Regions from separate parts of the Micromonospora sp. NPDC051543 genome, predicted to be linked through region 2. Evidence: riboswitches for the same ligand, from Rfam matches in the RefSeq annotation. Region 2 holds a riboswitch; the other holds the start of a gene.
The links. Region 2 has a riboswitch for cobalamin ahead of ACIA3K_RS07210 (ribonucleoside-diphosphate reductase subunit alpha). Riboswitches for the same ligand answer to the same signal wherever they lie in the genome.

Region 1: it holds a riboswitch for cobalamin, as region 2 does, so the genes downstream of both, cobN (cobaltochelatase subunit CobN) here and ACIA3K_RS07210 (ribonucleoside-diphosphate reductase subunit alpha) in region 2, are expected to answer to the same signal.

Annotation. Positions count from the first base shown of each region.
Region 1 is NZ_JBITDT010000001.1:248,171-257,470, reverse strand. Features, by position in the region: gene helR (RNA polymerase recycling motor ATPase HelR) at 1-1,342, opposite strand, end outside; gene ACIA3K_RS01290 (hypothetical protein) at 1,469-1,975, opposite strand; gene ACIA3K_RS01285 (hypothetical protein) at 2,066-2,800, opposite strand; gene ACIA3K_RS01280 (RNA polymerase sigma factor) at 2,793-3,368, opposite strand; gene ACIA3K_RS01275 (hypothetical protein) at 3,494-3,829, shown strand; gene ACIA3K_RS01270 (inositol monophosphatase family protein) at 3,852-4,658, opposite strand; gene ACIA3K_RS01265 (DUF5919 domain-containing protein) at 4,655-5,539, opposite strand; gene ACIA3K_RS01260 (hypothetical protein) at 5,693-5,968, shown strand; cobalamin riboswitch at 6,080-6,209, shown strand; gene cobN (cobaltochelatase subunit CobN) at 6,496-9,300, shown strand, end outside.
Region 2 is NZ_JBITDT010000003.1:312,725-322,024, reverse strand. Features, by position in the region: gene ACIA3K_RS07225 (histidine phosphatase family protein) at 196-792, opposite strand; gene ACIA3K_RS07220 (CbtA family protein) at 789-1,589, opposite strand; gene ACIA3K_RS07215 (CbtB domain-containing protein) at 1,580-1,783, opposite strand; cobalamin riboswitch at 1,842-1,915, opposite strand; cobalamin riboswitch at 2,102-2,316, shown strand; gene ACIA3K_RS07210 (ribonucleoside-diphosphate reductase subunit alpha) at 2,510-4,846, shown strand; gene ACIA3K_RS07205 (ribonucleotide-diphosphate reductase subunit beta) at 4,897-5,892, shown strand; gene ACIA3K_RS07200 (family 43 glycosylhydrolase) at 6,060-7,886, opposite strand; gene ACIA3K_RS07195 (FadR/GntR family transcriptional regulator) at 8,291-9,061, opposite strand; gene ACIA3K_RS07190 (ABC transporter substrate-binding protein) at 9,212-9,300, shown strand, end outside.

The sequences.
Region 1 (9,300 bases), on a different contig from region 2:
GCAGGTCGGACACCGTCCACGCGCGGGGGTCGGGCCGCTGGAGCCGGCGGACGTCGTCGGGACCGAGCCAGGGGGCGCACCTGCGCAGATAGGCGGGTACCGACCACAGGTCCGCGACGATGTCGGCCGCGTCGAGCAGCGGCCAGGCGCGGTTGACCGTCGTACGGAGTTCCGCGTCGCGCCGCAGCGACGCGCGGACGACGTCCCCGGGTTCGTCGCCGTCGTACCGGCCGAGCAGGATGCTCAGCAGCTCGTCCCAGATCTCGTCGCGGGCCTCGTTGTGCGGGGTGCCCGGTCCGGGCGCCTCGAACGCCTGGGCCCAGTCGTCGGCGCTCAGCCGGATGTCGGTGTCGCCGGCCGTGACGGTCAGCGCGGCCGTCGGCGGCTCCTCGTAGAAGCGCACGGCCGCGTCGATCGCCCGTACCAGGCCGAGCGAGGACTTGAGGCGGTCCACCTCCGGGTCGCTCTCGGCGGCGGCCGAGGCGCCCTGCGGTACGAGGTCCCGCAGGGTGCAGGTCTGCACGTCCTCCTCGCCGAGGCTGGGCAGGACGTCGGCGACGTACGCCAGGTAGGGCTGGTGCGGCCCGACGAACAGCACCCCGCCGCGCCCCTGCCGCAGGCGCGGGTCGGAGTAGAGCAGGTACGCGGTGCGGTGCAGGGCGACGACGGTCTTGCCGGTGCCCGGACCACCGTCGACGATGAGCACGCCACGGGATCCGGCCCGGATGATGGCATCCTGGTCGGCCTGGATGGTGCCGAGCACGTCACGCATCCGGGCCGACCGGTTGCCGCCGAGGCTGGCGATGAACGCCGACTGGTCGTCCAGCGCGGCGTGCCCCTCGAACCCGTCGGGGATGAACACCTCGTCCCAGTAGTCGCTGATCCGGCCGAGGGTCCAGCGGTACCGACGTCGGCTCGCCAGGCCCATCGGGTTGGCGTGGGTCGCTCCGAAGAACGGCGCGGCGGCCGGTGAGCGCCAGTCGAGCAGCAGCCGGCGGCCGTCGCCGTCGCTGAGGCCGAACCGTCCGATGTAGACGGGCTCGGAGTCGTCCGCGTGGACCATGCGGCCGAGACACAGATCCAGACCGAAACGGCTCAGCGCACGCAGGCGGGCGGTCAGCCGCCGGACCTCCTCGTCCCGGACGACCGCCTGCCGACCCTTGCCCGCCGGTGCCCGCCGCTCGGCGTCCAGACGGTCGGACAGGTCGGCGGTGGACCGCTGAAGGCTCGCCGCGATCACGGCGAAGTGCTGCTCGTCCCGGGCGACGAGCGCCGGGGCGGCCTTGGCGGCGAGGTTCTCGGGAAGGTCGAACACACTGGTCGCCGCCGACGACACGTTCATCTTCATGGCTCCCGTTTGCGCAGGTCATGGCCTTGGACGGGCCATTCTGCGGCACTGCGGGGGCCTTGCCGCAAGTCCCCCCATGCGGTATATGTTGGATATGGCGGGAGGTGTTGTTCCCCGTCCTCACGGCTTCCGTTCGGCGTAGACGAGATCCACCGTGTCGGTGCGCCCGGCCCAGCGCAGGTCGAGATGCCAGCACCCCGCTCGGGGCAGGTCGATGATCGACGGCCCGGGCCCTCCGGCGACCTCGTGGCTCACTCTCGTGTCGGTGCCGTCCAACGTCGCGGTGATCTTCAGAGTGGTCGACGCGTCCGGGGCCGGCGAGGTGGTGGCGGGCCGGGCCACCCAGAGGATCTTGTTGCTCGACGCGTCCGGCCGGACCAGCGCCAGCGGGTGGCCGAACAGCACCGCCACGATCTCACCCCGTGCGCCGAAGACGTGCGGCATGCGGGTGTCCCCGTGGAACCCCTCGTCCGCCCAGTCGGGCAGCGACCCCGTCTCGACCCGCGACGCGCAGCCGACCGCCGCGGTGCTTGGATCGCCGGCAGTCGTCGCCGGCCCGTCGCCGGCCGTGCCGCAGCCCGCCAGCAGCAGAACCGACCCCAGCAGAAACCTGCCCCAAGTGATCATCGCGCTCCCTCCCACACGGACGTGTCCCGTGCCAGAGAGACACCGGTCGGGCCGGACGGGTTCCCAGGGCCTGTCTCATGAGAACTGGCCCTAGGGGAGCGACCGGGCGATCTCGAGCGCCTCGGCCATGCTGCGCGCGCCCTCCAACCGGTAGGTCACACCGTTCTGCTCCCAGATCAGGGTCGACGCGGCGAGTCGGGCGGTCTCTCGGCGGATCTGCCCTGACCGGTCGACGTAGGACAGCACGTGCGGACCGTCGACCCAGACGGCGAAGTCGCCGTCGACCTGCGTCCACTCCACACCCGGCCGGCTGGTCCGCTTGTGGAAGGTCAGGTCGAGGCGACCGTCGAACGCGTCGAGACGCAGCGCGCCGCCCTCGTACAGCAGCGTCGCGACTCGGTACGCGTCGGTGCCGTCGGGGTCGGCGACCGACACCCGCTCCGGCGGACCGAGCGCGGCGGGCACCCGGACCGGGAAGCGTACCGCCCGCCGCGCCTCGTCCAGGCCGACCGTCCGCAGCGACGGCAGGGGCGACGGCTCGCCCGGGGGTGACGGCGGCGTCGACGACGTGACGATGTCGACGCCGGCGAAGCGCAGCACCTCGCCGACCGCGTCGGCGACGGCCGCACGCATCGGCGGCAGCGCCGCGACCAGCAGGGCAACGACCGCCGCCGCGGCCAGGGAGCGCCACCGACGTCGTCCGCGTACGTCCCCGACGAGCCGGTCGCGCACCCGTGCGGTGACGTCCGGCGTGGCGGGCGTGTCCAGCCAGCCACCGAGGTCACGCAGCTCCGCTTCCAGGCCGTCCCGGGAGAGGTCATCCATGACGCACCTCCTCGTCGGCGAGCAGGGCGCGCAGCTTCGCCAGTGCCCGTGAGGTACGCGACTTCACCGTCCCCCGGGGCCAGCCCAGCATGACGCCCGTCTCCTGCTCGCCGAGATCGAGGAAGAACCGGCAGACGATCACCTCGCGGTCGCGTACCGGCAGTTGCCGCAGGGCCGCCACCAACGCGGCCCGACGCTCGCCGGCCAGGACGGCGTCGACGGCGTCATCCTCGGCGACCTCGGGCGGGGGGTTCGCCGCCGCCCGCAGGACCAGGCCGTCCCGGCGCGTGCGGGAGCGGTGCAGGTTGCGGGTCTCGTTGGCGACGATCGCGAGCAACCAGGAGCGGAAGGACGACTCTCCCCGGTAGCGGGACAGCTTGCGGTAGCCCTTCACGAACGCCTCCTGAACGACGTCCTCGGAGTCCGAACCCGCGCCGAGCAGCACCGCCGTCCGGTACGCGGACGCGGTGTGCCGGGCGACCAGGAGGTCGTACGCCTCCAGGTCACCGGCTCGGGCGCGGGTGACGAGCACGTCGTCGTCCAGGGGAACCTCCGGTCGGACTCGCACTGATGACACCACCCGCGCGCGTCGGGTTCCGTCCCAGCGGAGTCAGATTTCTCCCACCCGCCGTGCAGCCTATTGCCAGGAATCGGTGCTGAACTGGGAGTGGCGTCCAAGGAGAGGGGCTGGGCATGGGCTGGTTCAACCGGCGGTCTCGCGGTGGCGAGGCCACCCCGACGAAGCTGGACCGTGAGGCCACCCGGGAGGATCTCGCCGCGCTGGAGGCGTTCGTCGTCAGTCGGCGGGGTGTGGAGTTCTACCTGGAACCGGAGACGACCGCCACCGACACCACCGTGGTCGCGATCGCCCACGACGGTGAGTGGATCCGTCGCCGCACCGGCACACCCCGTGCGGCGGGCGACATCGCCCGCAAGCACGCGGTGCCGCTGTACGAGGCGGCCCGCACCGGCTACCCGGAGCGGATGCGGGTGTGGAATCGGGCACACCCGGAACGCCACGCCCGCTGAGCCGGTCAGGCCCTGAGCGGGCTCAAGCGGGTTTCGCCTGTCTGAGTGATCGCTGAATGATCGTGAGGACGGATGGAAGGATCAGCTCACCACCGCCGATCGTGGCGGCAGCGTTCACGTCGTGGGGCGTGCCGTCGATGTCGACGACCAGCGCGCCAGCCTCCCTGGCGATGACGACGCCCGCGACGGTGTCCCACGGGTTGTTGTTGAGCATGACGAACGCGTCGATCCGGCCGTGCGCCAACCAGGCGAGATCGATTGCGGCTGACCCGTGCATGCGTATCCGTTGCACGTGCCGGGTGAGCTGCTCGGTGATGGCAAGGCGCTCGATGTTCTTCCGGCTGGCCTCGGCACCGACCGCATAGTCGCCGATGGCGACGACGGCGTCCCGCAGATCGGTGACCTGGCTGGCGCGGATGCTCCGGTTGTCGGCATAGGCGCCGTGCCCCTGAACGGCGTGGTAGCGGGTACCGAGAAACGGAAGGTCGATGACACCAAGGACGGCGTGTGTGCGGTGGATGAGGCCGAGAGAGATCGCGCACAGGGGCGAGCCGTGGATGAAGTTGACGGTGCCGTCGACTGGATCGAGCGCCCAGGTCAGCGCGCTGGTGTCGCCGCTGCTGCCGTACTCCTCACCGAGGAAACCGATGTCAGGTGCCTTGGCGGCCAGGTACTCGCGAACCGCTCGCTCGATGGCGTAATCCACGTCCGAGGCCATGTCGCGGTCACCCTTGAAGGTCAGCGCACCGGGCTGGAGCCTCCGCATCAGGTCGTGTGCCAGGTCGACTGCCTCCTGTGCGAGGGCGAGGAGGTGCGCGAACTCGGTCATAGCTGGCGGCTGCGCTCCCACAGCGAATTGAACATCTCGTCGAATATCGGGTAGAGGCCCGACGGGCTGGCGCTGCGCTCGATGACCAGCGTCGGGCAGTCCACACCGCGCATCTGCGGTAGGTAGTGCTGGACGACGCAGAGTCGACCATCGATCAGGAGGACGTTGGCGCGAATGGACTCGTCGTAGACGCCGATGACGAGGTTGTCTCGGGCGTCCGCGGGGAGCCGGTCACGAATACGGCGAGCCAGGTTCTGAATGTTGAGTTCGGTGAGCGCGCTCAGGTGCCCGTCTGGATAGTCGTCCTCCCGCTCCTGCCGCCTGATCGCCTCGCCGGCCGGGTCAAGGAACAGGCAGCGGAGGCGGGTGCCGGCGGCGAGGAGTCTCAGGAGGCGATTGTCGCCGTACTGCTGACAGATGAGGTTCAGTGACAGCCCGGCCGCTCGGATGTCCGCGGCATGGTCGAAAAGGGCTTGCGGGGGCAGCTCCGCCATGAAATCTGATCGGCTGGAATAGATCGCGCTGACATCAGCGCACTGGTCCCGTACGGCCGTGCCGAGCTGGTGTCCGGCGAGGTCCGGGGCCGGCTCGCGTTCGCCGAGGAGAAGCGTCATTCGTGCGTGGCGTGGCATGGACAGGCCGGTGCAGATGCGGGTGAGGACATCGATGCTGCTGACCCGGCGGGCACCGCTGGTGATCTCGCTGATCTGAGCCTGGCTGAGGCCGGTGGCGACGCCGAGAGTGGTCTGGCTGGCGCGGGTGGCTCGCTGCACGAGGCGAAATACCTGAGCGATGTTGCGAGCGGCCAGGGCGTCGAGCATGTCAGTGGTGTCCCACAACAGGTCGACAGTGGTAAGCGTGGCAGTTGTGCGGACGCTCACGGCTGGCTCCCTTCCTGCTCAAGGGCCGAGGGCCAGCTTATCCAGTAGTGGGATGGCATGCCGGGAGGACATCCGGAGGGCGGATGAAAGTTATCCATCGAGGAATCACCCGCTGTGATGGATCGCTGCGATTGTGGTGAGCAAGGTCGTGGTGTGAGTCTGCGGTCCCGCCCCCACCTGCCCATGCGCCCCGCCTGGTTGTGCCGCAACTGTGCCGCAGCTTGGCCATGCTCCCGCGCGCAACTCGATCTCGTCGCCGAGTTCTACGGTCACTCGCTGGCGCTGGCTCTCTACCTCACGTCCTGCATGAACGAGGCCATCCACGACTTGTACGGTCTCGGCGGTCGCCCCGACCTTGCCCTGATGCACGCGCGTTTCCTCGGCTGGCTGTCGTTGACTCGCCGGCCGCGTCGCTTCAACCATGAGTGACTCGCCCCGATATCTTCGCAGGTCAATGTGGTGCTCGGGGCCGGGCGGCGCCGGGGTCCGCGTTGACCGGCAGCGTCAGGGTGTGGCAGCATTCGCGGCCTGACGGCAGTGAAGGAAGTCGGTGCGAATCCGACGCGGTCCCGCCACTGTCACCGGGGAGTGATCCCCCCTCGCGAGTCACGGCCGTGTGTCTGCGGTTGGAAGGCCGGGGGAGAGCGTCGATCCGGAAGCCAGGATACTTCGGCCGTCGGGACGTACCCCAGGGCGTGGACACCCGAGGAGGACCCGATGACGCATGGCGTCTCCATCATCGACGGCCGCTGCCGTTCCCCGCACCGCGGCCGTGCTGTCGCCGCGATCGGCATCGACTCCGTTCACCGCTGAGTTCCGCGCCACGCCACCCGTCGCCGCCGGCCCCGTGCCGGTGAGCGGTCCGGGTCGCGGCGCCCGCTGAACCCCGCGCCCACCCGCACGTCGTCGCCGAATCGCTTCCGCGAGAGCGCCGACGTTACCGTCCGGAGCCTGCCGTGCGCATTCTGCTGCTCTCCACCGCCGACACCGACCTGCTGGCCGCCCGCGCCAGCGACGCCGACTACCGGCTCGCCAACCCCGCCCGGGTGGCGGCCGACGAGGTGCCCGCCCTGCTCGACGGGGTCGACCTCGCCGTCGTACGCCTGCTCGGCGGTCGGCAGGCGTGGCCGGACGGCCTCGCCGCCGTGCTCGCCAGCGGCGTGCCCACGGTCGTCCTCGGCGGCGAGGCGCTGCCGGACGCGGAGCTGATGGCGGTCTCCACGGTGCCGTCCGGGGTGGTCGCCCAGGCCCTCGCGTACCTGGTCGAGGGCGGGCCGGACAACCTGGGGGAGCTGGCCCGGTTCCTCTCCGACACGGTCCTGCTCACCGGGGAGGGATTCGCACCGCCCGCGCCGACCCCGGCATACGGCGTGTACGGCGAGCACCCCACCGAAGCGGGTCGGCCCACCATCGGAATCGTCTTCTACCGGGCGCATGCCCTGGCCGGCAACACCGCGTTCGTCGACGTGCTGGCCGAGGCGGTCCGCGCGGCCGGCGGCAACCCACTGCCGATCTTCTGCGGCTCGCTGCGCGGGCTGACCACCGGCGCCGGGCCGCTCGGGCTGTTCGCCCGCTGTGACGCGTTGCTGGTCACCGTCCTCGCGGCCGGCGGCGCGGTCGCGGCGGACGCTTCCTCCGGCGGCGACGAGGACGCCTGGGACGTCGGCGCGCTCGCCGCCCTGGACGTGCCGGTCATCCAGGCGCTCTGCCTCACCAGCACGCGCGAGCAGTGGGCCGCCAGCGACGCCGGACTGTCCCCGCTGGACGCGGCGATGCAGGTGGCAATCCCCGAGTTCGACGGCCGGATCGTCACGGTGCCGTTCTCGTTCAAGCAGGTCGACGCCGACGGGCTCTCGGTGTACGCCGCCGACCCCGAGCGGGCCGCCCGCGTCGCCGGCATCGCGGTGCGTCACGCCCGGCTGCGCGACGTGCCGAACGCCGAGAAGCGGATCGCCGTGGTGCTCAGCTCGTACCCCACCAAGCACTCGCGCGTCGGCAACGCCGTCGGGTTGGACACCCCGGCCTCGGCGGTCCGGCTGTTCGCCGCGCTCGCCGAGGCGGGCTACGACCTCGGCGGCTCCCCGCCGCCCACGGACGGTGACGCGCTGATCCACGCGCTGATCGCCGCCGGCGGGCACGACGTGGAGTGGCTCACCCCGGAGCAGTTGGCCGCCGCCGAGGCCCGGATACCGGGGCAGACGTACCGGCGCTGGTTCGAGGCGGTCCCGGTCGAGCTGCGCGAACGGATGCGGCAGCACTGGGGCGAGCCGCCCGGCGAGCTGTACACCGACGGCGGGGACATCGTGCTGGCCGGGCTGCGCTTCGGCAACGTGGCGCTGCTGATCCAGCCGCCGCGTGGCTTCGGGGAGAACCCGATCGCCATCTACCACGACCCGGACCTGCCGCCGAGCCACCACTACCTGGCCGCGTACCGCTGGCTCGCCGCGCCGGTCGCGGACGGCGGCTTCGGCGCGGACGCCGTGGTACACCTGGGCAAGCACGGCACCCTGGAGTGGCTGCCCGGCAAGGGCCTCGGCCTGGCCGCCGACTGCGCGCCCGACGCGGTCCTCGCGGACCTGCCGCTGGTCTACCCGTTCATCGTCAACGACCCCGGCGAGGGCACCCAGGCCAAGCGGCGGGCACACGCCGTGGTCATCGACCACCTGGTGCCGCCGATGGCCCGCGCCGAGACCTACGGCGACCTGGCCAAACTGGAGCAACTGCTCGACGAGTACGCCACCGTGCAGGCGCTCGACCCGGCCAAGGTACCGACCGTGCGGGCGCAGATCTGGGACCTGGTCCGCGCCGCCGAACTGCACCACGACCTGCACACCGAGGCGATGCCCGACGCGGACGACTTCGACGACTTCGTGCTGCACCTCGACGGCTACCTGTGCGAGGTCAAGGACGTGCAGATCCGCGACGGCCTGCACATCCTCGCCGAAGCGCCCACCGGAGAGCCCCGCGTCAACCTCGTCCTCGCGGTGCTGCGCGCCCCGCAGATCTGGGGCGGCGCCCAGGCCCTGCCCGGCCTGCGGCAGGCCCTCGCCGCCGCGTACGCCCTCGACGAGCAGGAACTGCTCGCGACGCCGGGCCAGCGGGTCGCCCTGCCGGCCGCGTTGACCGACGCGGTGGACGGGCCGGCCGGCACCGCCGCCGATGCCGTCGACCTGATCGAAGCCCTCGCCCGGCGGCTGGCCATCGGCATGGAGACCCTGGGCTGGAGCGCCGAGACGGCCGAGGCGGTCGTCGCCGAGGTGACCGGCCAGCCGATCCCGGAGGCCGCCAAGGTGCTGCACTTCGCCGCGACCGAGCTGGTGCCCCGGCTGGAGCGCACCACGGACGAGCTGCGCAACACCCTCGGCGCGCTCGACGGTCGGTTCGTGCCGCCAGGCCCGTCCGGCTCACCCACCCGGGGCCTGGTCAACGTGCTGCCCACCGGCCGGAACTTCTACTCCGTCGACCCGAAGGCCATCCCCAGCCGCAACGCCTGGGACGTCGGCGTGGCCCTGGCCGACTCGCTGCTGGCCCGGCACCTCGCCGACACCGGCGCGTACCCCCGCTCGGTGGGCTTGACCGTGTGGGGCACCAGCGCGATGCGCACCCAGGGCGATGACATCGCCGAGGTGCTCGCGCTGCTGGGCTGCCGGCCGGTGTGGGACGAGCGGTCCCGGCGGGTCACCGGCGTCGAGGTGGTGCCGACCGCCGAGCTGGGTCGACCCCGCGTCGACGTCACCGTGCGGATCTCCGGCTTCTTCCGC
Region 2 (9,300 bases):
GACATCCGTTCCGGGCCGACATCCGTTCCGGGCCGACATCCGTTCCGGGCCGACATCCGTTCCGGGCCGACATCCGTTCTGCCGGCCGACCGCGCTGGGCCCGCAGACCGCGCTGGGCCCGCAGACCGCGCTGGGCCCGCCGACCTCGCTGCCCCGGATCTGGGGCAGCTCGACAGGAGCCGTGGTAGACCCTCGTCACCCGTCCGCCGGTGCCGGCGCCGCGCCCAGGTGGATCTGCCAGCGGGGGCCGTGGCCGGTGAGCCGGACGATCGCCAGCGGCGCGACGTCGAACTGCCGGTACGTCGCCAGCGGCAGATCCAGGGCATGCACCAGCGCGACCCGGATCACGAGCGGGTGGGTGACGGCGATGACCCGTCGGCCGCTCCCGCGCTGCGCGTCCAGCCACCGACCGACGCGCTGGCGCACCGCGACGATCGACTCACCGCCGTGCGGTGCGGCGTCCGGCGTGGACAGCCACTCGCGCAGCGCGTCCGGCCGCTCCGCCGCGATCTCCGCGAGGGGCCGGCCCGACCAGTCGCCGTAGTCACAGTCGGTCAGGGCCGCCACGACGGTGGGCGCGAGCCCGAGAACCTCGGCGGTCTCGACGGCCGCCGCCGCGGGGCTGGACAGGCACGCCGCCGCGTCGCCTTCACGCCGGCCGGTACCACTGGGGGACAGGGCGAGGGCGGCACGCCGGCCGCCCTCGTCCAGGCTGTCGTTCCCGCCGAACCGGGCCTGCCGCAGGGCGGCGGTGTGACCGTGGGCGACCAGCCGCAGGCTGGTGGCGCTCACCCGGCCAGTCGTGCGTCGGCGACCGCGCGCTGGCGGTGCATCAGGGCGGCGAAGAGCAGGCCGATCCCGGTCCACAGCACCATCTGGGTGCCGAGCGAGGCGAGCCGGAAGCTCCACAGCAGCGTCGCGGGGAAGTCGCCGGGGACCTCCTGGAACGACGGCAGCACCACATAGGACACGACGGTGACCAGCAGGAAACCGCCGACCGCCGCGCTGGCCCGCAGCCACACCGGCGCGTGCTCACCCACCGATCGGTAGCCGAGCGAACCGGACCAGACCGCGACCAGCCCGAGTACCACCATCAGCAGGTAGGTGACCGTGCGCTGGTTGATGGTGGACGGGTCGCCGACGGCCGGCGGATTCGGCGGGTACTTGAGGAACGGCACGATCACCGCGCCGAGCAGCGCACCGCCGGCCAGCAACAGCCCGGACCGTCCGTCGTCGGCGGTCCGCCGACGACGGGCCAGCAGGACGTACGCGCTGGCCAGCAGGCCGCCCATGGCGGTGCCGAAGAGGCCGGTGGCCAGGAACAGGCCGCCGCGTTGGCCGTTGCGGCCGACCAGGGCCTCCTCGCCGTGCTGGTGCCCGTCGGTGGTGGCCTCGGCGTGCTGGTGCCCGTCGGCGACGGGCTCGGCCTGGGTGGCCGCCTCCTCGATGGCGATGGCCGCTTCGACGTGTGGTTCGCCGACGACGTAGGCGAACGTCCCGGCGAGCAGGCCGGCCACCAGGCCGGCGAGGAGCCCGCGCAGCAGGACCGTGACGAACGTGGGTGCGGTGCCGGTGCCGGTCAGTGGCACGGGACACCGAGCAGGTGCCGGCCGTCGTGCATCAGCTCGTGCAGGTACATCCCGCTACGCGAGACCGCCCCCTGGTCGAAGGCGACGAGGTAGGTCAGCAGGGCGAGCACGGCGACGGTGGCCAGGACCGTCCACAGGAGACGGGTCGGGACAGCGGGGTGAGCCAGCGGCTGGCTGGACGTGGAGCTGGACATGCGAGCACGAACCTCCTCGGGGATGACGCGTCCCCATCGCAAGGCTGCGGACGACCGAGCGTCCTGGCTCGCGCCCCCCGGGCTGGGGGGCGCTCACAGTGGCGCGACCGCGCCGGATTCTCACCGGCTTCCCTCGCGTCGCCGCAGATAGTGGGTCGACCGTATCGGTGCCGGTTCGCCTCGGTCAAGCCGATGGCGACGGTCGGGGCGTCACCGCCCCACCGGCCGGCTCCGAGCCGATCGACGAGGGTCGTCATCGGCGACCGCGACACGCCGAACCCGACATGTGGGGTGTGACAAACGTGCTCGCCCCTATATATGGTGTCGACCGCAGCTGGTTCGTCCACTCCTGGTGAGTGGTCGAGGCAAGAGGGAACCCGGTGGAAGTCCGGGACTGTCCCGCAGCGGTGAGTGGGAACGACCGCCGTCATCAGCACTGGGCCATCGGCCTGGGAAGCGACGGCCAGTAGGTGACCGGGCAGGCCCGGTGGCGCCCGCGAGTCCGAAGACCTGCCAGCGCGCCGCGTACCCGAACCTCGGGTGCGCGGCGGTCCGAGGCCGCGTGGAACGGCTGACGCCACCTGCCCCACGCCCGCGCTGGCGTGGCGTCGACGGCGTCCGTCTCCTCGCGTCCGAGGGCCTTCGAGGTCTCGAACTCCCGAGGAGTGAGTGGTGACAGTCACCGAGGTGGTCCCGGTCGGCGGCGAGGCCGCGCGGCGGACCCCGATGCAGGTGCGCAAGCGTGACGGCGGCACCGAGGCCGTGGACGTGAACAAGATCGTCCGGGCGGTCGAGCGGTGGGCCGACGACCTGACCGAGGTCGACCCGATGCGGGTGGCCACCCGTACGATCAGCGGCCTCTACGACGGCGCGACGACCGCCGAGCTGGACCGGCTGTCCATCCAGACGGCGGCCGAGATGATCGGTACGGAGCCGCAGTACTCGCGCCTGGCCGCGCGGCTGTTGGCCGGCTACGTCGACAAGGAGGTGCGGCGCCAGGGCATCACCTCGTTCAGCGCGGCGATCCGGGCCGGCCACGCCGAGGGTCTGATCGGTGACGAGACCGCCGCGTTCGTCGCCGCGCACGCGGAGACGTTCGACGACGCCGTCGACCCCGACGGCGACCGGCGCTTCGAGTACTTCGGCCTGCGCACCGTCTACGACCGGTACCTGCTGCGTCACCCCACCACCCGGCTCGTGCTGGAGACCCCGCAGTACTGGCTGCTGCGGGTGGCCTGCGGCCTGTCCCGTACGCCGGACGAGGCGGTCGACTTCTACCGGCTGATGTCCAGTCTCGCCTATCTGCCCAGCTCGCCGACCCTGTTCAACTCCGGCACCCGACACACTCAGATGTCCTCGTGCTATCTCGTGGACTCGCCGCGCGACGAACTGGACTCGATCTACGCGCGCTACGCCCAGGTCGCCAACCTGTCCAAGTTCGCCGGTGGCATCGGCATCGCGTTTTCCCGGATCCGGTCCCGCGGCGCGTTGATCCGGGGCACGAACGGGCAGTCCAACGGCATCGTGCCGTGGCTGCGCACACTGGACGCGAGCGTCGCGGCGGTCAACCAGGGCGGGCGGCGAAAGGGCGCGGCCTGCGTCTACCTGGAGCCGTGGCACCCGGACATCGAGGAGTTCCTCCAGCTCCGGGACAACACGGGCGAGGACGCCCGGCGTACGCACAATCTCAACCTGGCCAACTGGGTTCCGGACGAGTTCATGCGCCGGGTCGAGGCCGACGAGATGTGGTCGCTGTTCGACCCCGACGAGGTGCCCGAACTGCCCGACCTGTGGGGCGAGCGGTTCGACGCCGCGTACCGGGCCGCCGAGGCGCAGGGCCGCTACGTGCGGCAGCTGCCGGCCCGTGAGCTGTACGGGAAGATGATGCGGACCCTGGCCCAGACCGGCAACGGCTGGATGACCTTCAAGGACGCGGCCAACCGGCTGTGCAACCAGACGGCCGAGTCGGGCAACGTGGTGCACCTCTCCAACCTCTGCACCGAGATCATCGAGGTGTCCAGCGACGACGAGACCGCCGTGTGCAACCTCGGCTCGGTGAACGTCGCCGCCCACCTGACCGACGACGGCATCGACTGGGAACGGCTGCGCGCCACGGTTCGGACGGCGGTGACGTTCCTCGACCGGGTCATCGACATCAACTACTACCCGACCCCGCAGGCGGCGGCGAGCAATCCCCGTTGGCGGCCGGTCGGGCTCGGGCTGATGGGGTTGCAGGACGTGTTCTTCGCGCTGCGGCTGCCGTTCGACGCGCCGGCCGCGCGGGAGCTGTCCACCCGGATCAGCGAGGAGCTGTACCTCACCGCGCTGGAGACCTCCGCCGACCTGGCCCGCGACTTCGGCGCCCACCCGGCGTTCGCGCAGACCCGGGCCGCCCGGGGCCAGCTCCAACCCGACCTCTGGGGCGTCGAGGGTACGCAGACCGCGCGCTGGACCGCGCTGCGTCAGCAGGTGCGGGAGTACGGGCTGCGCAACTCGCTGCTGGTGGCGGTCGCGCCCACCGCGACGATCGCGTCGATCGCCGGCTGCTACGAGTGCGTCGAGCCGCAGGTGTCCAATCTGTTCAAGCGCGAGACGCTGTCGGGGGAGTTCCTCCAGGTCAACACCGCTCTCGTACGCGAGTTGAAGGCCCGCGGCCTGTGGACCGAGCAGATCCGGTCGGCGATCAAGCGGGCCGAGGGCTCGGTGCAGTCCGTCGTGGAGCTGCCGGCCGACGTGCGGGAGCTGTTCCGCACCGCGTGGGAGCTGCCGCAGCGGGCGCTGATCGACCTGGCCGCCGCCCGCGCTCCGTTCATCGACCAGTCCCAGTCGCTGAACCTGTTCCTGGCCTCGCCCACCATCGGCAAGCTCTCCTCGATGTACCTGTACGCCTGGAAGACCGGTCTGAAGACGACCTACTACCTGCGGTCCCGGCCGGCCACCCGGATCCAGCAGGCCACCGTCAGCGCGGTGCCGCCCCTCGCCCCCCTCGCCGCCGTCGCGGTCGATGCCGAGGCGTTGGCCTGCTCGCTGGAGAACCCCGAGTCGTGCGAGGCGTGCCAGTGACCGTCGCCGACACCACCACGGACAGCACCACCGACGCGAGGACCACGCACATGCTGCTCGACCCCGGGATGGACCTGACTCTCCGTCCGATGCGCTACCCGCACTTCTTCGACCGGTTCCGGGACGCCATCCGCAACACGTGGACGGTCGAGGAGGTCGACCTGCACGCCGACCTCGCCGACCTGGACCGGCTGTCGGCGGCCGAGCGGCACCTGGTCAGCCGCCTCGTCGCGTTCTTCGCCACCGGCGACACGATCGTCGCCAACAACCTCGTGCTCAACCTGTACCAGCACGTCAACAGCCCGGAAGGTCGGCTCTACCTGTCGCGGCAGCTGTTCGAGGAGGCCGTGCACGTCCAGTTCTACCTGAACCTGCTCGACACGTACGTGCCCGACGAGGCCGAGCGGTTCGAAGCCTTCGCCGCCATCGAGAACATTCCGTCGATCCGTCGCAAGGCCGAGTTCTGCTTCCGCTGGATCGACTCGCTGGGCGACCTGCGGGAGCTGCGCACGCGCGAGGACCGGCGGTCGTTCCTGCTCAACCTGATCTGCTTCGCCGCCTGCATCGAGGGGTTGTTCTTCTACGGCGCGTTCGCGTACGTCTACTTCCTGCGCTCGCGTGGCCTGCTGCACGGGCTGGCGTCGGGGACCAACTGGGTGTTCCGCGACGAGTCCATGCACATGGCGTTCGCGTTCGACGTCGTCGACACCGTACGTGCCGAGGAGCCCGACCTGTTCGACGACGACCTGGCCGACCAGGTCCGCCGGATGCTCACCGAGGCGGTCGAGTGCGAGGTCCAGTTCGCCGAGGACCTGGTGGGCCAGGGGGTGCCCGGCCTCACCCTGGCGGACATGCGCCAGTACCTGCAGCACGTCGCCGACCGCCGGCTCGCCCAGCTCGGGATCGCGCCGCACTACGGGTCGGCCAATCCGTTCGCCTTCATGGAGCTGCAGGACGTGCAGGAGCTGTCCAACTTCTTCGAGCGGCGGGTGTCGGCGTACCAGGTCGGGGTGACCGGCACGGTCGCCTTCGACGACGACTTCTAGAACCTTTAGAACCCCCACCCCACCCCCGGCCCCGCCCCGTCGATCATGAACTCGTTGCTCCCTATCGGCGTGTCGGGGGCATTGACTTCATGATCGACGTCGGCGGCGGACGGGGTGTGGGGATGGGGTGGGGGTGTTTTTGGGGGTGGGGAACCCGGGGGAGTTGGTTAGGCGGGGGCGCAGGTGGGGGTGGTGGTCGGGGGACTGCTTGAGGTGGTGGAGCTGAGGTAGCCCGCGGTGGTCGAGGTTCCCGGGGCGAGCTGGCCGTTGTAGGCGGCGTTCGCGACGGTCACCTGGCTACCTGACTGGGTGAGGGTGCCGTTCCAGACCTGGGACACCGTCTGCCCGCTGGCGAGCGTCCAGGTGACCCGCCAGCCGTTGAGCGCCGACGATCCGGAGTTGGTGACCGTCAACCGTCCCTCGAAACCGCCCTGCCAGGTGTTCACCACGGTGTTGGTGACCGCGCAGGACGTCCCGGCCGGGCTCGTCGGCGTCGGCGTGGGAGTGGGAGTGGGGGTGGTCGTGGGCGTCGGAATGGGCGTCGGCGTCGGGTCCGCGGTCGGGCTCGGCGTCGGCGTCGGCGTCGGGGTGGGCGTGGTGCCGTTGGCCTGGAACTGCCACCAGTTGAGGTTGAACAGGGTGCCGCTGCCGCCGGTGAACCGCAGGTACAGGTCCTGGGTGCCGGTGGCGCCGGAGATCGGGCAGGAGACGGTCTGCCACGTCTGCCACGCACCGGTGCCGGGTACCGCGCAGCTGCCCACCCGGGTACCGGTGGGGCTACCGAGGCGCAGTTCGATCGTGCCGCCGGACGTGGCCGAGGCGACCCGCGCGGAGAAGGACGTCGCGCCCGTACCGAAGCCGACGCCCTTGACCTTGATGTAGTCCCCGTTCTCGATCCACCCGACGTTCATCCCGCCCTCGCTGGCCGGCTCGGTCTCGATGCCGGAGCCCCAGGCGATGGTCTCGGCCTCCTGCCGCACGTACGGGTTCAGCGTGCCGATCTGCGGCGCGCCCGTCGTGGTCATGTTGATCGTCGGGATGGTGCCGTTGGTGTTGTACGTGAACTTCTCCACGGCCACCGAACGGGTGTAACCGCCACCGCCCGGCAGCGCCCCGTTGTGGTAGAAGAAGTACGAGCCGCCGCTGAAGTCGATGACTCCCGGGTGGTTGGTGAAGCTCGCGCCCTGGCGGGGCATGACCGTGCCGCGATAGGTCCACGGGCCGGTCGGGCCGGTGGCGGTCGAGTATCCGATGAACTCGGAGCAGCACTCCGCCGCGAACACGTTGTAGTAGATGCCGTTGCGCTTGTAGACCCAGGGGCCCTCCTCGTAGAGGGTGGGCCGGCTCGCGTTGCCGCTGCGGGCTCCGAACCCGGCGGTGGTGAGCGGGATCTTGGTGGCGCTGCCGCTGTAGGAGATCATGTCGGCGTTCAGCCGGACGTACCACAGGTTCGGGTTGCCCCAGTACAGGTACGCCTGACCGTCGTCGTCGACGAAGACCGTGGGGTCGATCTCGCCGTTGCCCACCAGGGGACGGCCGATGGCGTCCCGGAACGGGCCGGTGGGGCTGTCGGCGACCGCGACGCCGATGGCCATCGAGTTGGTGGCCCGGGCGGTGACCGGCACGTACCAGTAGAACTTGCCGTTGCGGGCGACGACCTGACCGGCCCAGGCGTTGGCGCTCGCCCAACTGAAGGTGGCGACGCTCAACGGTGAGCCGTGGTCGGTCCAGTTGACCATGTCGGCCGACGACCACACCCGCCAGTCCTTCATGGTGAAGTACGTCGAGCCGTCCTCGTCGTGGCCGGTGTAGAGGTAGACCCGTCCGTTGTGGACCAGGGGCGCCGGGTCGGCCGTGTAGATGTGTTGGACGATGGGGTTGTCCGCGCGGGCGGCCGTGGCCGGCATCAGCGTCGTGACGAGCAGCAGGCTCGCGAGCCAGGCGAGGCCGCGCCGGAGCCGGGTCTTGGTCCGCGGTGGCGGTGTGGGGCGCATCGGTACCTCCAGGGTGGGTCACGACGGGCGGGCGGCCCGCCGCATGCGCTGGCGGCGTGTCGCGGTGTCGTCGCGGGTCGTTCGGGTGGGGCTGCGGCGGTGCCGCGAGCACGGCAGGAGCGGCTCGGGTGTCCACCCTGGCTCCCGCGTGCGGCGGCCCGCCGTCGCCGACGGCGGTGGTCAACGTCCCTGAGGGGAGGCCCGGTCACCCACCAGCGGGCGTTGGTCATGCACTGCTCCATCGACCTCGGCGGATCGAGTGGAGCGGTGAAGCGTGCCCTTCGCCTCTGCGGCCCGAGGGTAGTCTGTTATCGCTAACATTCTCAAGCGATGGATGGATCTGGATTTCTCGCCGACGTCACGGACGGGTCGGCGTGGGGTCGTACCAGGGGTCGACGGAGCGGTCAGCGCTGCAGCCGGGTCGGGCTTCCCGGTCCGCTGCGGCGCACGAGCCACGCCTCCGTGATGTGCGTGAACATCGCCTGGGCGGCACCGTCCGGGTCGTGGGCGGCGATGCGCTCGTAGATGCGCCGGTGCCCCTGGTTCGACGCCACGCACATGGCCCGCTCGGGCTTGCCCATGTACCGGGCGGTGTTGACGACCTGACTCTCCAGCGAACGGACGACGCCCCGGGCGATGCGGTTCCCGGACGCCTGCATGACCGTGTCGTGGAAGGCGCGGTCGTGCTCCTGGTAGGTGACGTGGTCGTCGACCAGCTCGTCCATGCGGTCCACCAGGGCGCGTAGCCGGTCGATCGTCGCCTCGTCGGCGAGGCGGGCGGCCACGTTGGCCATGTCGGACTCCAGGACCCGGCGGGTGACCACCAGGTCGTCCAGGATCGCCAGGGTGTCGTCCTCGGCGATGGTCGCCGCGAGGACGAGTTCGTCGAGCATGTCCCACGACGAGGGCGGGGTCACGAGCGTTCCGCTGCCCTGGCGGACCTGCACGAGCCCCTTCTCCTGCAGGATCTTCACGGCCTCGCGGATGACGGTGCGGCTCACCGAGAAGGCCTCGCAGAGCACCGGCTCGGGGGGCAGTGGCGTGCCCGAGGGGTGTGCTCCCTGGACGATGCGGGTCACCAACTCGGCCGTGATCGCCTGGGCCAGATTCGTCGGGCGACGCGTCCAGGTCGGCGTCGCCGTGCCGTTGACGGCCGACCGGTTCGATGTCGTCACGTTCACCTCCGCGTAGCCGCGGGAGCGGGCCCACGAGTCCGCCCCAGTGTACGGGCAACCGTTGACGTCAGACGTCATACGAGTTACGTTCTCGTCAATCTTGCATCGACGGCCGTTTCCAGGCCACTCCCCATATGAAGGTGAGCAACGATGAAGCAACGAGCAGTGTGGTCAGCGGTCCTCGTTGCAGGGCTGGCCCTGACAGGCTGTGGAAGCGCGACAGGTTCGGGTTCATCGTC